2 regions of the Streptomyces sp. NPDC026500 genome follow, and region 2 is predicted to be linked to the other one. Evidence: riboswitches for the same ligand, from Rfam matches in the RefSeq annotation. Region 2 holds a riboswitch; the other holds the start of a gene.
What was found. A riboswitch is a leader RNA that binds a small molecule or an ion and turns the genes downstream of it on or off. The one in region 2 is predicted to bind cyclic di-AMP.
Positions count from the first base shown of each region.

Region 1: linked by a shared signal. The riboswitch ahead of ACZ4N5_RS14040 (M23 family metallopeptidase) and the one ahead of ACZ4N5_RS29335 (transglycosylase family protein) in region 2 are both predicted to bind cyclic di-AMP.

Region 1 covers NZ_JBVHQB010000006.1:250,900-258,678, forward strand. Annotated here, with positions in the region: gene ACZ4N5_RS14025 (bifunctional acetate--CoA ligase family protein/GNAT family N-acetyltransferase) at 1-2,707, opposite strand, end outside; gene ACZ4N5_RS14030 (HPr family phosphocarrier protein) at 2,884-3,165, shown strand; gene ACZ4N5_RS14035 (GntR family transcriptional regulator) at 3,392-4,084, opposite strand; gene ACZ4N5_RS14040 (M23 family metallopeptidase) at 4,281-5,045, opposite strand; cyclic di-AMP (ydaO/yuaA leader) riboswitch at 5,058-5,217, opposite strand; gene ACZ4N5_RS14045 (M16 family metallopeptidase) at 5,433-6,821, opposite strand; gene ACZ4N5_RS14050 (M16 family metallopeptidase) at 6,818-7,779, opposite strand, start outside.
Region 2 covers NZ_JBVHQB010000018.1:100,437-108,215, forward strand. Annotated here, with positions in the region: gene ACZ4N5_RS29310 (NAD(P)/FAD-dependent oxidoreductase) at 1-277, opposite strand, end outside; gene ACZ4N5_RS29315 (Ppx/GppA phosphatase family protein) at 854-1,825, opposite strand; gene ACZ4N5_RS29320 (DUF501 domain-containing protein) at 1,822-2,430, opposite strand; gene ACZ4N5_RS29325 (FtsB family cell division protein) at 2,470-2,946, opposite strand; gene eno (phosphopyruvate hydratase) at 3,066-4,352, opposite strand; gene ACZ4N5_RS29335 (transglycosylase family protein) at 4,700-5,401, opposite strand; cyclic di-AMP (ydaO/yuaA leader) riboswitch at 5,406-5,599, opposite strand; gene ACZ4N5_RS29340 (transglycosylase family protein) at 5,783-6,664, opposite strand; gene ACZ4N5_RS29345 (cytochrome P450 family protein) at 6,980-7,779, opposite strand, start outside.

The DNA of each region.
Region 1 (7,779 bases), on a different contig from region 2:
CGACGACCTCCGGGTGATCGTCGACCAGCCGGGACACCCGCAGCATGAGCTCTTCGAGGGCCGCCGTGTCGACCGGCGCGGAGCCCCGCCAGCCGAACAGGAGCGGCGCCGTCCGGATCGACCGCACCAGAGAAGCCGCTTCTCGGTCGGTGACCGGAATCAGCCGGTGCGCCGTGTCCCCGAGCAGTTCGGAGGCGGCTCCGGAGAGCCCGAAGGAGAGCACTGCCCCTGCCGCCGGATCGATCACCGCGCGGACGACCGTGTCGACACCCCGCGGCGCCATCCCCTGCACGACCGGGCGCAGCACCGTCGGCGTCCCGAACAGCTCGGTCAGCTCCGCGTAGGCCCGGCGCAGCTGTTCCTCGTCCGCCACGTCCAGCCGTACGCCGCCGAGGTCGGCGCGGTGCCGCAGGTGCGGGGCGGTGGTCTTGAGGGCCACGGGGTAACCGATGGCCCGGGCGGCCTCCACCGCGTCGTCCGGAGTGGGGGCGGGCAGGGCACGGTGTACGTCGATGCCGTACCGCCCGAGCAGTGCCCCCGTCTCCTCGCCTCCCAGGGTCAGGCCCTCCCCGCGCGCGAGGAGGTCGTCGATGAGCTGCGCCGCTCCCTTTTCGTCGATGTCCTCGTACTCGGGCACCTTGCCGGGCTCGCCGGCGTCCAGGCGCCACTGGGCGTACTTGACGGCTTCGGCGAGGGCGCGGACGGCACGTTCGGCGGCCGGGTAGGCGGGGATGAGCCGGGAGTCCGGCGCGGATTCGGCACGCACCGCGGTGGGCGATCGGTCCGAGGGGTGGAAGCGGGCGCCGGGCGCCGCGCCGGGCGCCGTCCCGGGGGCCTGGGGGGCGGTGCTCGCGGCGGCGGACAGGGCCTCGGCGAGCCCGCCCAGTTCGACGTGCACGACGAGCACGGGTTTCGCCGGAGCCGCCAGGGCTGAGGACCGGAGCGCCTCGGCGAGCTCCGCGTCGGCGGCCGAGGTCTCCCCCAGCGCCGGTATGGCCGTCACGACCACGGCGTCACAGCCGTCGTCGGCGAGGGCCTGCGACAGCGCCCGGTGGAAGTCCTCCGCCGAGGCCGCCGTGGTCAGGTCACGCGGCGGCAGCGGCCTGAGCCCTTCGGCGAGACACGCGTCGTACGTGAGCAGCCCCAGTGACTCGGAGTTCCCGAGGATCGCCACGCGGGGTCCTTTGGGGAGCGGCTGGCGGGCCAGCAGCAGGCCCGCGTCGACGAGTTCGGTGATGGTGTCCACCCGGATCACTCCGGCCTGGCGCAGCAGCGCGGACACGGTGGCGTGCGGCAGCCGGGTGGCCCGTACGGCATGGCCCTGGGGAGCGGCCCCGCCGTGCCGCGCGCCCTGGACCACGACCAGCGGCTTCGCCGCCGCCGTCCGCCGTGCGAGGCGGTTGAACTTGCGCGGGTTGCCGATGGATTCGAGGTACATCAGGGCGACGTCGGTGTCCGGGTCGTCGTACCAGTACTGCAGTACGTCGTTGCCGGAGACGTCCGCCCGGTTCCCGGAGGAGATGAAGGTCGACACGCCGGTCACGCCCGTGACGCCGCCGCCGCGCCGGTGCAGCCGGGACAGCAGGGCGATGCCGATGGCGCCGGACTGCGCGAACAGGCCGATGCGTCCGGGGCGGGGCATCTGCGGGGCGAGCGAGGCGTTCAGCCGCACTTCGGGGGACGTGTTGATGACGCCGAAGGCGTTGGGCCCGATGATGCGCATCCCGTACGTGCGCGCCTGCCGCACGAGTTCGCGCTGGCGTTCGCGTCCTTCGGGACCGCTCTCGGCGTACCCGGCTGAGACCACCACGAGCCCCTGCACCCCGTGTTCGCCGCATTCCGTGACGACCTCGGGAACGTGCTCGGCGGGCACGGCGACGACGGCGAGGTCGACGGGCTCGGCGATGTCGCGGACGGAGCGGTGGGCCGGGACTCCGTCGAGTTCCTTCTCCTGGAGTGCCGCGTTCACGGCGTACAGACGCCCGGTGAATCCGGCTTCCCGCAGGTTGTCGAGGACGCTGCGGCCGACCCCGCCGGGGCTGCGTCCGGCGCCGATGACGGCGACCGAGCCGGGGGCGAGCAGCCGCTGCACGGAGCGGGCCTCGGCGCGCTGCTCCCGCGCGCGCTGCACGGCGAGCGACCGGTCGGTGGGTTCGAGGTCGAACTCCAGGCGTACGACGCCGTCCTCGAAGCTGCGCTTCTGGGTGTATCCGGCGTCCGTGAACACCTTGATCATCTTGTTGTTGGCGGGCAGCACCTCGGCGGCGAAGCGGCGGATGTCGCGCTCGCGGGCCACGGCCGCGATGTGTTCGAGCAGCGCCGAGGCGACGCCGCGGCCCTGGTGGGCGTCCTGTACGAGAAAGGCGACCTCGGCCTCGTCGGCGGGCGCGGACGCGGGCATCCCGTCGGCGTCGATGCGGTCGTAGCGCACCGTGGCGATGAACTCGCCGCCCACCGTGGCCGCGAGGCCCACGCGGTCCACGAAGTCGTGGTGGGTGAACCGGTGGACGTCCTTGGCGGACAGCCGCGGATACGGCGCGAAGAAGCGGTAGTACTTCGACTCGTCGGACACCTGCTCGTAGAAGCTGACCAGGCGCTCGGCGTCATCGACGGTGATGGGCCTGACGCGTGCGGTGCCGCCGTCGCGCAGCACCACGTCGGCCTCCCAGTGAGCTGGGTACTCGTGCCGGTCCGACGAGGTCTGCATGGGGCCCAGAGTACGGCTCGCGTACGACAACGGCGCGAGGCAGTCTGAGGGTGACGGACGCCGGAGCGGGGCCGCGGACCGGCGCCGCAGCGGGCGGAACCCGGGTCCGTCCGGGCATGCCTCACGATATGGAACACTGGTCTAGACAACCTTGAAAACCCGAAGGGCAGCATCACATGGCTGAGCGCCGCGTCAACGTCGGCTGGACCGAGGGCCTCCACGCCCGCCCCGCCTCCATCTTCGTCCGGGCCGCCACGGCCTCCGGCATCCCCGTGACGATCGCCAAGTCCGACGGCAACCCCGTCAACGCGGCCTCCATGCTCGCGGTCCTCGGCCTGGGAGCCCAGGGCGGCGAGGAGATCGTCCTCGCGTCGGACTCCGAGGGCGCGGACGCCGCTCTCGACCGTCTGGCGAAGCTGGTCGCCGAGGGGCTCGACGAGCTCCCCGAGACCGTCTGAGCCCACAAGGCACCCAGGACACACGCGGCTGAGCCGCGCCGCCCCTTCCCCCGGGCGGTGCGGCTCAGCCGTTTTCCGTACCCCGCGCAGGAATTCCCCCGGCGACGCGCGCGGCCCTCACGCCGCGGTCACGGGAATAGCGCGCACCGCAATTCCGGAGACGCGAATAAAAGGGCATCAGAAATAAGCCCCTGCCGAATATCCCTCTTTGTATACGGCGCCCGTGTTAATGACGCGGGCCCATCATGTTTACGGGATGTTGCGAACTTCTCACACGGTCCGCCCGCTCGCCGCCGGGAAATCGGAGCCGGTGCACGGTCGTCGCGCGCTCGGTGTGCAGGGCCGTGATCGCGCGGGCCCGCTCGCTGTCGCCGCGGGCTACCGCGTCCACGATCCCGCCGTGCTCCGCCCAGGACTCCGCGGGGTTGGCCGGCGCGTCCACCGAGTACATCCAGGCGATCTTGTGTCGCAGCTGGGCGAGCGTGGAGGTCAACGCGGGGCTGCCGGACGCCTGTGCGAGCGTCTCGTGGAACCAGCCGCCCAGAGAGCGCAGATCCTCGCTGTGGCCTCTCCTGGAACGCTCCTGCCCCAGCCTGACGAGGCCTCGCAGCACCTTGAGGTGGGCCTCCGTACGCCGCTGGGCGGCCCTCGCGGCGCCCAGCGGTTCCAGCAGCATGCGCATCTCCAGGAGGTCCGCGGCCTCCTGCTCGCTGGGTTCCGCGACGCACGCGCCCGCGTGCCGGCGGGTGACCACGAAGCCCTCGGCCTCCAGGGTGCGCAGAGCCTCGCGCACGGGGACGCGCGAGACGCCGTAGCGCCGCGCGAGCAGTTCCTCGGTGAGCCGGCCGCCGCGCTCGTAGACACCCGCGACGATGTCGTCACGGATCGCCGTGCATACCGAGTGCGCCGGAATACGCATGACCGACCTCCGCTTTAATCCCCGCGAAACGCCATCGATTGACGCTTGTTCAGTGACTCTATTGCAGGAAGCCTGAATTTCCGATGGCGGGCCTGAATCCATGGATATTTTTTGGACAGAGGGCCTCCGGAAACGATGATGCCCCGGCTCGTTGAGCCGGGGCATCAAAAGCGGTGAAGAAGCCGCGAAGCGGTCGTCAGACGTTGACTCCGTGCGAGCGCAGGTACGCGACCGGGTCGATGTCCGAGCCGTACTCCGCGGTCGTACGGGCCTCGAAGTGAAGGTGCGGTCCGGTGGTGTTGCCGGTGTCCCCGGAGAGGCCGATCTGCTGCCCCGGAGTGACCGTCTGCCCCACGGACACACCGATGGACGACAGGTGGCCGTACATGGTGTACGTCCCGTCGTGCATCTTGATCACTATTTGATTGCCGTAGGCGCCGCCCCAGCCGGCCGTGACGACGGTGCCGGAGCCCACGGCGTGGACCGAGGTGCCGTACGCGGCGTGGAAGTCGACGCCGGTGTGGCTGCCGGAGGACCAGAGGCTGCTGCTGGCCTGGTAGCCGGTGGAGATGTACGAACCGGTGATCGGGATGACGAACGTGTTCAGGCGCTTGCGCTCGGCCTCACGGGCGGCGCGCTCCTTGGCCTCGCGGGACTTCGCGGCCTGCTCCGCGGCGTGCTTGCGCGCGGTCTGCTCGGCCTGCTTCCGCGCGGCGGCCTCGTCGGCGGCACGCTGCTGGGCGAAGGCCTGGGCGTCGATCTGGTCGGCGACCGAGTCGCCGAGGGTGACGGCCTGGGTCAGCCCGGTCTGCTCGACGGAGGCTTCCGCCGCGAACGCGGGGGCGGCCAGGGTTCCGATCACACCGGTGGTGGTGAGCGCCGCGACCCCGACGGCGGTCGTGGTGGTGCTGTGCACCCGGCTCGGACGACGATGCTTGCCGGTGCCACAGGTGAACGCCATGTAGGGGCTGATCCTTTCCTTCCCTCTCGCCTACCGGGTTAGCTGACGGGTTCGGAGCAGGAAGGTCTCCTACGGACCCCCTCCGGGGAGGGCGTCCGATTCACCCCAGGGACTACGTGTGGGTCCCCGGCTCCCCTGACTCGCGCCATAGGGGACTCGGCGATGACTGTCCGGTGCCGCGGGCGCGGCGCAGTGCGTGGCGAACAGCCGGACCGACGCTAAACGTGGTGTCATTCGAACAACAAACGGATCACGATTTTTGTAACGCATCCCACAGGGCAGAAGGGCAACTCCCGCACGAATACGGACATCTTGGGGACCGCATGCGGGAAAAAGAGAGCCCTGACGACTCTTCAGTCACCAGGGCCCTCCTCGGTCGCACGGGCCCTACTCGGCGGCCACCACGCTGACTTCACCGATTCCGAGGGCCTTGACCGGCTCCTCGATCGTCGCGGCGTCGCCCACCAGGACGGTCACCAGACGGTCCATCGGGAAGGCGCTCACCGCGGCCGCGGTGGCCTCCACCGTGCCGGTGGCGGCCAGTTGCTGATAGAGCGTCGCCTGGTAGTCGTCCGGCAGGTACTGCTCGACCTGGTCCGCGAGCGTGCTCGCCACGGCTGCCGCCGTCTCGAACTTGAGGGGCGCGACACCCACCAGGTTCTGCACGGCGACGTCGCGCTCCGTGTCGGTCAGCCCCTCGGCCGCGAGGGTGCGCAGCACCTTCCACAGGTCGTCGAGGGCCGGACCGGTGTTCGGGGTGTCCACCGAGCCGCTGATGGCGAGCATCGCGACACCGGTGCCGTCCGGCGCGGAGCGCAGGACCTGGCCGAACGCCCGTACGCCGTAGGTGTAGCCCTTCTCCTCGCGCAGGACGCGGTCGAGACGTGAGGTGAGGGTGCCGCCGAGGCAGTAGGTGCCGAGCACCTGGGCGGGCCACACGCGGTCGTGCCGGTCGGCGCCGACCCGGCCGATGAGCAGCTGCGTCTGGACGGCGCCGGGGCGGTCGACGATGATCACGCGGCCGGTGTCGTCGGCGCTCACCGGCGGCACGGGACGCGGCTCGGCGGACGAACCCGTCCAGGAGCCCAGCGTGTCGCCGAGCAGCTCGTCGAGGTCGACACCGGTCAGGTCACCGACGACGACGGCGGTGGCCGTCGCGGGGCGTACGTGCCTGTCGTAGAAGGCGCGTACGGCCACGGAGTCGATCTTCTGGACGGTCTCCTCGGTGCCCTGGCGCGGGCGCGACATGCGCGCGCTCGCCGGGAACAGCTCCTTGGAGAGCTCCTTGGCGGCACGACGGGCGGGATTGGCCGTCTCGTGCGGGATCTCGTCCAGCCGGTTGCGCACCAGCCGCTCGACCTCGCTGTCCGCGAACGCGGGGGCCCGCAGCGCGTCGGAGAGCAGGCCCAGCGCCTTGGCCAGGCGCGAGACCGGGACTTCGAGGGACAGGCGTACACCGGGGTGGTCGGCGTGCGCGTCGAGTGTGGCGCCGCAGCGCTCCAGTTCGGCGGCGAAGTCCTCGGCCGAGTGCTTGTCGGTGCCCTCGGAGAAGGCGCGCGCCATGATCGTGGCGATGCCGTCCAGGCCCGCGGGCTCGGCCTCCAGCGGCGCGGCGAGGATGACCTCGACGGCGACGACCTGCTGGCCGGGGCGATGGCAGCGGAGCACGGTCAGACCGTTGTCCAGGGTGCCGCGCTGGGGGGCGGGAAACGCCCACGGCTTGGGCCGGCCGGCCTGGGGCTGCGGGTGGAAGTCCATGGTGGCGAGCTCGGTCACTTCGCCGCCTCCTCGTCGGTCTCGTCGGCGGAGTCAGCCGCGTCGGTGGCTTCGGCGGTGGTCGGCTCGTAGACGAGCACCGCGCGGTTGTCGGGGCGCAGGCGGGCCTTGGCGGCCTCCTGGACCTCCTCCGCCGTGACGTCGAGGACGCGCTGCACGGCGGTCAGGGCGAGCTGCGGGTCGCCGAACAGGACGGCGTACCGGCACAGTTCGTCGGCGCGGCCAGCGACGGTGCCGAGCCGGTCGAGCCACTCGCGCTCCAACTGGGCCTGCGCGCGCTCCATTTCCTCGGCTGTCGGGCCCTCCTCGGCGAACCGGGCGAGCTCCTCGTCGACGGCGGCCTCGATCACCGGGACCTCGACGTCGCCGGACGTCTTCACGTCCAGCCATCCCAGGGAGGGCGCTCCGGCGAGCCGCAGCAGGCCGAACCCGGCCGCGACGGCGGTGCGGTCACGGCGTACGAGCCGGTTGTACAGCCGTGAGGACTCGCCGCCGCCGAGGACGGTGAGCGCCAGGTCGGCCGCGTCGCACGCGCGCGTGCCGTCCTCCGGGAGCCGGTAGGCGGCCATCAGGGCGCGCGCCGGGACGTCCTCCTCGACGACCTCGCGCAGCTGCTCGCCGATGATGTCGGGCAGCGAGCCGTCCCGCGGAGCGGCCTTGCCGTCGTGCCCGGGGATGGAGCCGAAGTACTTCTCGACCCAGACGAGCGTCTGCTCCGGGTCGATGTCGCCGACGACCGACAGGACCGCGTTGTTGGGCGCGTAGTTGGTGCGGAAGAACGCTCGGGCGTCCTCCAGGGTGGCCGCGTCCAGGTCGGCCATCGACCCGATCGGGGTGTGGTGGTACGGGTGGCCCTCGGGGTACGAGAACGCGGTGAGCTTCTCGAACGCGGTGCCGTACGGGACGTTGTCGTAACGCTGCCGGCGCTCGTTCTTGACGACGTCGCGCTGGTTCTCCA
Region 2 (7,779 bases):
TGGCGACCTTGCGGTCCTGGTCGATGGTGGTGACCCGGCCGGTGAGGACCTCCGCCTTGGGAAGTACACGTCGCAGCGGGACGACGACGTGCCGCGGGGAGATGCTGCCGGCGGCGGCTTCGGGGAGGAAGGGCTGGTAGGTCATGTACGACCGGGGATCGACGACCGTGACGGTCGCCTCTCCGTAGCGCATCTGCTTGAGGATGCGCCGAGCTGCGTACAGGCCTACGTACCCACCGCCTACTACGAGGATCCTGGGACGCTCCGTGGTGCTCATGCCATCGAGTATCCACCCGCTCCAGGGGGGTCGCTCGTGCGCCCCTTCACAAGCTTGGGCGGGGGCTCTGCTACACTCCGCCGCCCACGTGATCGAGGTCATGGCAGCCGGGGTAAACCACCGTACGGTTCGTACCGTTGTCAACACCGCGTGAGCTGCACTCCAAGCCATTCGGCCCAGCGGACCGCACCCCTGTTTCACCACTCGGAAACACGGTCGCAACGCTCCTTGGAGCATGCTGCCCGACCGCCTGAGCCCTACGAAAGGGCCCAACTGGCCTCTTCCTCGCCCAGCAGGGCTTTTTTCCTTGTGAAGAACTTCACGAAGTTTCTCGACGGGGCCTCACCTAAGGGGTTCCGTGACCCCCTCGGGCACGCTCATACGTTATCCGACACGCTCAGCCGAGGCTACCGATCAGTAGCAAACGAGACCTGAACCACGCCCTCGCGACACCTCCGGACATCGTGTCCAGGGCTCCGTTCGGCCCGTGCAACGACGACGGCCCCGGTCCCTCGGGAAGAGGTACCGGGGCCGCCCCACGTCCGCTCTCGACGCGTCTCGACGCGTCACCGCACGTCAGTCGTCCCGCCCGCCCGCTTCGGCGTCTTCCGCCACCTTGAAGGCGATGCCGTCGAGGATGTCGTGCTCGCTGACCACGACCTCCGCCGCCCCGGTCCGCTCCATGATCGAGAGCAGGACGAGGGCGCCCGCCCCGATGACGTCCACCCTGCCCGGGTGCATCGAGGGGATCGCCGCGCGCTCGGCGTGCGTTGAGCGCAGCAGCCACTCCGTGATCTCGCGGACGCGGGCGAGGGAGATCCGCGAGTGGTGGATCCTCGCGGAGTCGTACTCGTCGAGTTCCAGCGCGATCGCGGCGACCGTGGTGACCGAGCCGGCCAGCCCCACCAGGGTGCGCGCCTCGCGCAGCGGGACCGTCTCCTCGGCGAGGTCGAGGGCGGCCTCGATGTCGGCACGCATGGCCGCGACCTGCTCGGCGGTGGGCGGGTCGGTCACGGCACCGTCGTGCACGAGGTGACGTTCCGTCATCCGCACGCAGCCGATGTCCACGGAGCGTGCCGCGCGCACGTGGTCGGCGCCGACGACGAACTCGGTCGAGCCGCCGCCGATGTCCACGACCAGGTAGGGCGTGGCGAGGTCGTCGCGCCCGGCCAGTTCCTTGGTCGCGCCGGTGAAGGAGAACTCCGCCTCCTGGTCCCCGGTGATGACCTCCGGCTCGACGCCGAGGATGTCCAGCACCCCGCGCACGAACTCGTCCCGGTTCTCGGCGTCCCGGGAGGCCGAGGTGGCGACGAAGCGGAGCCGCTCGGCACCGTGCTCCTTTATGGCCGCCGCGTACTCGTGGCAGGCGGCGAAGGTCCGCTCCAGCGCCTCGGGGGCGAGCCGGCCGGTGCGGTCGACGCCCTGGCCCAGCCGGACGATGGTCATCCGCCGGTCCAGGTCGGCGAGTTCGCCCGTCCGCGGGTCGGCGTCGGCCACCAGGAGCCGGATGGAGTTCGTACCGCAGTCGACGGCCGCGACCCGGGTCACTGGCCCTCTCCGGGCGCGGCGTCCTGCGCGGAGTCACCCTCGTCGGCCGTGTCACCGGCGTCCTTGGCGGGCCCCGTGGAGCCGTCCTCCGCGGGGAGCGTCACGCAGGCGCCCTTGCGCCACCACTGGGGCAGCATCGCGATGGCCTCGTCGCCGAGCGGGTTGACGCCCGGTCCGGCGGCCAGCGAGTGGGCGACCAGGACGTGCAGGCACTTCACCCGGTCCGGCATGCCGCCCGCGCTCGGGAAGCCCGCCAGGACCTCGATGGCGTCACGGCGCGCGATGTAGTCCTCGTGCGCGGCGCGGTAGGCCGCGGCCAGTTCGGGGTCGGTGGCCAGCCGGTCGGTCATCTCCTTCATGACCCCGTTGGCCTCCAGCGTCCCGATCGCGGACGCGGCCCGCGGGCACGTCAGGTAGTACGTGGTCGGGAACGGCGTCCCGTCGGGGAGGCGGGGCGCCGTCTCCACCACGTCCGGCTGACCGCAGGGGCAGCGGTGCACGATCGCGCGCAGCCCGCGCGGCGGCCGGCCGAGCTGCTGCTTGAAGGCCTCGACGTCGGCGTCGGTGGGCTCGGTGCGCGGGGTGGTGGGGGGTGGCGTTTCCATGCCGTGAGTCACGTGTCTTTCTGGTCAGTTCATGGGTCGTCACTGGTCGGCGGCGTCGGACTTGTCCACGCCGTCCCAGACATTGGTGTACCAGGGGCGGTCGGCGGTGCCCTGTTCGGCGCGGGCCTGCTTCGCCGCGTCCGGGTCGATCACGACGTAGCCGGTCTCGCCCGGCATCACATAGTGCAGTCGCTGCCGGATCTGCTGCTTCGCGTACGCGTCGTCCTGCCAGCGCGCCTTGAGGTCGCGCAGCTGCTCGACCCGTTGCCGGGCCTGCTCCCGCTGCCGCTCCAGGTCGGCGACCTGGGCGCGCTGGGAGACGTACTGCCGCATCGGGTACGCGAGGGCGACGATCAGGGAGCACAGGACCAGGGCGAGCAGCGCGGCCCGGCCGGTCAGCCGGGAGCGGCGCGCCTGCCGTTTGGTCTGGGAGCGGTAGACCCGGGCCGCCGTCTGCTCGCCGAGCAGCTTCAGCCTGGTCGAGGTGGAGAACCGGTCCCGGTCCTTCACGGCCATGAGTCCCGCCTCCCCAGTTGCCGGCCCGTCGATGGGGCCCGTCACGCGCGTACGTCCCCGCACACGGTACGGGACCGGGTGCGGGGACGTACGGACGACGCTTCCTGAGCCTTGCGGGGTCAGTCCTTGAAGCGGGGGAACGCCGAGCGGCCGGCGTACACCGCGGCGTCGTCGAGGATCTCCTCGATGCGCAGCAGCTGGTTGTACTTGGCGACGCGCTCGGAGCGGGCCGGGGCGCCGGTCTTGATCTGGCCGCAGTTGGTGGCGACGGCCAGGTCGGCGATGGTGACGTCCTCGGTCTCGCCGGAGCGGTGGGACATCATGCACTTGTAGCCGCTGCGCTGGGCCATCTCGACGGCGTCCAGGGTCTCGGTCAGCGAACCGATCTGGTTGACCTTGACCAGCAGGGCGTTGGCGGTGCCCTCCTCGATGCCGCGGGCCAGGCGCTCCGGATTGGTGACGAACAGGTCGTCGCCGACGATCTGGACCTTGTCGCCGAGGCGGTCGGTGAGGACCTTCCAGCCGGCCCAGTCGTCCTCGAAGAGCGGGTCCTCGATGGAGACGAGCGGGTAGGCCGCCACGAGCTCCTCGTAGTACTCGGTCATCTCGGCGGCCGAGCGGGACTTGCCCTCGAACTCGTACTTGCCGTCCTTGTAGAACTCGGACGCGGCGACGTCGAGGGCGAGCGCGACCTGCTCGCCGGGGACGTAACCGGCCTGCTTGATGGCTTCGAGGATGAGGTCGAGCGCGGCGCGGTTGGAGTCCAGGTTCGGGGCGAAGCCGCCCTCGTCGCCGAGGCCGGTGGACAGGCCCTTGGACTTCAGGACGGACTTGAGGGTGTGGTAGACCTCGGTGCCCCAGCGCAGGGCCTCGGAGAAGGACTCCGCGCCGATGGGGGCGATCATGAACTCCTGGATGTCCACGTTCGAGTCGGCGTGCGACCCGCCGTTCAGGATGTTCATCATCGGAACGGGCAGCAGGTGCGCGTTCGGGCCGCCCAGGTAGCGGAAGAGCGGCAGGTCGGACGCCTCGGAAGCGGCGTGCGCGACGGCGAGCGAGACGCCGAGGATGGCGTTGGCGCCGAGCGAGCCCTTGTTGTCGGTGGCGTCCAGGTCGAACATCGCCTGGTCGATCAGGCGCTGCTCGGTGGCGTCGTAACCGACGAGCTCCGGGCCGATCTGCTCGATGACGGCGAGGACGGCCTTCTCGACGCCCTTGCCCTGGTAGCGGTTGGGGTCGCCGTCACGAAGCTCGATGGCCTCGAACGCTCCGGTGGAGGCGCCGGACGGAACGGCGGCACGACCCGTGCTGCCGTCGTCGAGGCCGACCTCGACCTCGACCGTGGGGTTGCCTCGGGAGTCCAGGATTTCCCGGGCTACGACGACGTCGATGGACGGCACGAGCATCTCCTTCTGGGATGTGACGCGGGTATGCGGGGCTTGGCAGCCCTGCGGGATGAGCCTATCCGGCCCAGGGGGATCGGCCAGCCGATCGACCACCCCTTGAGCAGAAGTGAGAGTACATATTGTTCCTGAACGGAACAAAAAAAGAAATGAAAAACCCCGCTCCGGCGCGTGCGGGGGAACACGCACCGGAGCGGGGAGCCCGTGGGGACGGGGCCCTCACCAGGCCTCCGAGGTGGAGGCCCGGCCGATGAGGGAGCTGTCATTCAGCTGGGGCGATGCTGCGCACGGCCGGGACCACGGTCACCCTCCGCCGAAGGCGACCCCGTCGGGCCGGCGTGCGGCCGCGCTCAGCGGAGGTGCAGCTGCTGGCCCGGGTAGATGAAGTCGGCGTCGGCGACGATGTCCTTGTTCAGCTTGAACAGCTTCTGCCAGCCGCCCTTGACGTGCTTCTTCTCAGCGATCGAGCTGAGGGTGTCACCCTTGACGACCTTGTACTCGCCGTCACCCTTCTTGACCTTCTTGCCGGTCGGGGTGGTGACGGTCTTCTGGGCGGCGGGGCGCTCCGCGGAACGGGAGGCGGGCTGCTCCGTCGTACGGGTGGTGGGGGCGCTCTGCGAGCCGCTCGACGAGGAGGAGCCGGAGGAGGTCGACGGGGCCGAGGCGCCACCGCTGTACGCGGCGCTCGACAGGCCGGTGCCACAGGTCGGCCAGGCACCCTTGCCCTGGGCGGCGAGAACCTTCTCGCCGATGGTGATCTGCTGCGACTTCGAGGCCTGGTCGGCGGTCGAGGCGTAGGCGGTGCCGCCGTACGCGGCCCAGGTGGAGGCGGAGAACTGCAGGCCGCCGTAGTAGCCGTTGCCGGTGTTGATCGACCAGTTGCCGCCGGCCTCGCACTGGGCGACGGCGTCCCACTCGGAGGCGGTGGCGGCGGAGGCGTTGCCGACAGCCATCAGCGGGGCGGCGATGGCGACGCCGGTGACACCGGCGAGCGTGGCGACGCGGGTGGCCTTGTTCGGGCGGCGGTGCTTGCCCTTGCTGGAAAACAGCATGGAGTGATCCCCTCACCGACGCCTGCGAGGTGAGCTGTCGGGTTCGGGCCGGTTGAGTTGCCCGGCCGCGTGTCGTCGACCCCGTCTCCAGGACGTCCGACACGCGACTTAACCCCAAGCCGTTTCCGGGTGTCTCTCAACTCCCGGACGCGGCGCCTACCTTGGGTCCCCCGCTCCTGCCTACGGCGCATGACGCGACGACTGTTCCCGTACGGCCGCTGGCAGGATTCGGCGTTGTGACCGTCGGGGCCCGCTGTGGCGAGCGGTCACGACCGTAAGCAGTCGATCGGCGGAATATCAAAGACGATCAGGGCTTCTGAGACTCATGTCTCACTCGCACCAAACCGGACATTCCACAGCGAACCATGACGTGAACTCCCGCTAGTTCTGCACCGTTTCAGCAGTGCCGGCAATGCTCCGACCGGGGACGACGAGGCCGGGACCGTCGGTCGCCGCCGCGCCGTACGAGGCGGACAGGTCGCCCGATCCGCCTTCGAGGCCGAGGACGTCGGAGACGTTCCAGAGATTCGTGCCGGCGTCCACGACGTACGGGTTGTCGACGGCGTCGCTCGGGGCGCTCGAGGCGTGCCGCCCCGTGGCGTTGTCGGCAGGGCTGCCGGTCGCGCTCTCCGCGGCGTCTCCGCCACGATGCCGCCCGGTGCCGGCGCTCGCGGCGTCGGAGGCACTCGAAGAGGCGTGCTTCTGTCCGGACTTGCCCGACTCGTCACCCTTGTCGGTCGCTCGGGCCGAGGCGCTGGGGCTCGGCGAGGCGTCGGGCTTCCCGGCGCCATGGGTCGCACCCGAGGATTCACCCGAATCGGTCGAACCAATCAGATCCGACAAAGAAGATGAACTGGGCGAAGTGGACAAACCGGAAGAGCCGTGTGAGCCGGCGTCATTCCCGCCACTCGACGAACCGTCGGCCACGCCCGTGTCGACCTGGACCTCGGCCGAGCCCTTGCTGAGACCGGAGAGCGGTCCGCAGGTCGGCCAGGCCGCGAGACCCTGGTCGTCGAGCAGCTTCTCGGCGACGGCTATCTGCTGCGAGCGACTGGCCTGGTCGGCGCTCGGGGCGTACTCGAGACCGCCGTACGCCTCCCAGTCCTCCTGGTCGAGCTGGAGCCCGCCGTAGTACCCGTTGCCCTGGTCGGCGCTCCACGCGCCACCGCTCTCGCACTGCGCCACCCGGTCCCAGGTGGTCCCGTCGGCCGCGCTCGCACCCGACGCGGCGAGCAACGGGATGACGATGGCCGATCCGGTCACTCCCGCGGCGACAACGAGGGCAGGGGCTTGACGAGGGCGACGGTGACGGCCGTTCCCGGAGAGCATGCGGAAACCTTTCGCGTGACAGCGGGGGACCACCGCGGCTCCAGCGAAGTAAGAAGCGGAGCCGCCGCGTTGATGGGTGAACGTAGCCGGACTCGATCACTTGTCACAAGTCGATGCAGTACAGATCACGTGAAGATCACAGATTTGATGGATCGTCACGTTCCGGTAGCCGGAAAGGTGCCCTTTCCGGTATTCGGGAGAACTTCCCGGAAAGGGGTTCCGAAGGGTCGCCGATGAACCGATCAGGGACTATTTGACCGGGGTGAACTCCACAGGAAGCGTGCGCAATCCACGCATAATGAGCCCCCCGCGCCAGCGCAAATCGGCCGATTCTCCTGCGAGTTGGAGGTCGGGCAGGCGGTTGAGGAGCGTGCCGAGCGCGGTCTGCCCCTCCAGTCGGGCGAGCGGAGCGCCCAGGCAGTAGTGGATGCCGTGGCCGTAGCCCAAGTGCTGAAGGTCACGCCGTGCGAGATCGAGCGTGTCCGGCTGCTCGAACCGCTCGGGGTCGCGGTCCGCGGCGGCGAGGACCACGAGCACGGGGTCGCCGGCCGCGATGTCCTGCCCGCCGATCCGCACGTCCTCGGTCGCGAACCGCCAGGTGGCCAGCTCCACGGGCCCGTCGTAGCGCAGGAGCTCCTCGACACCCGTTTCGAGCAGCCCGCTCTCCCCGGCCGCGAGGGAGGCCTGCAGACGCGCCCGCTGCTCGGGGTGGGTGAGGAGGGCGTGCATCCCGTTCCCGATGAGATTGACCGTGGTCTCGAACCCCGCGAAGAGCAGGATGAAGGCCATGGCGGCGGCCTCGTTCTCGGTGAGGTGCTCGCCGTGGTCGGAGGCGCGGATGAGCCCGGAGATGAGGTCCTCGCCGGGTGCGGGCTCCGCGGTCAGCGCCTCGCGCTTGCGGTGGATGAGCTCGGCGAGATACCCGCGCATCTTCTTGACGGACCGGGCGACCCCGCCCCTCGGCCCGCCGCCGTGCCGGATCATCATCCCCGCCCAGTCACGGAAGTCGTCCTGGTCCTCGCGCGGGACGCCGAGCAGGTCGCAGATGG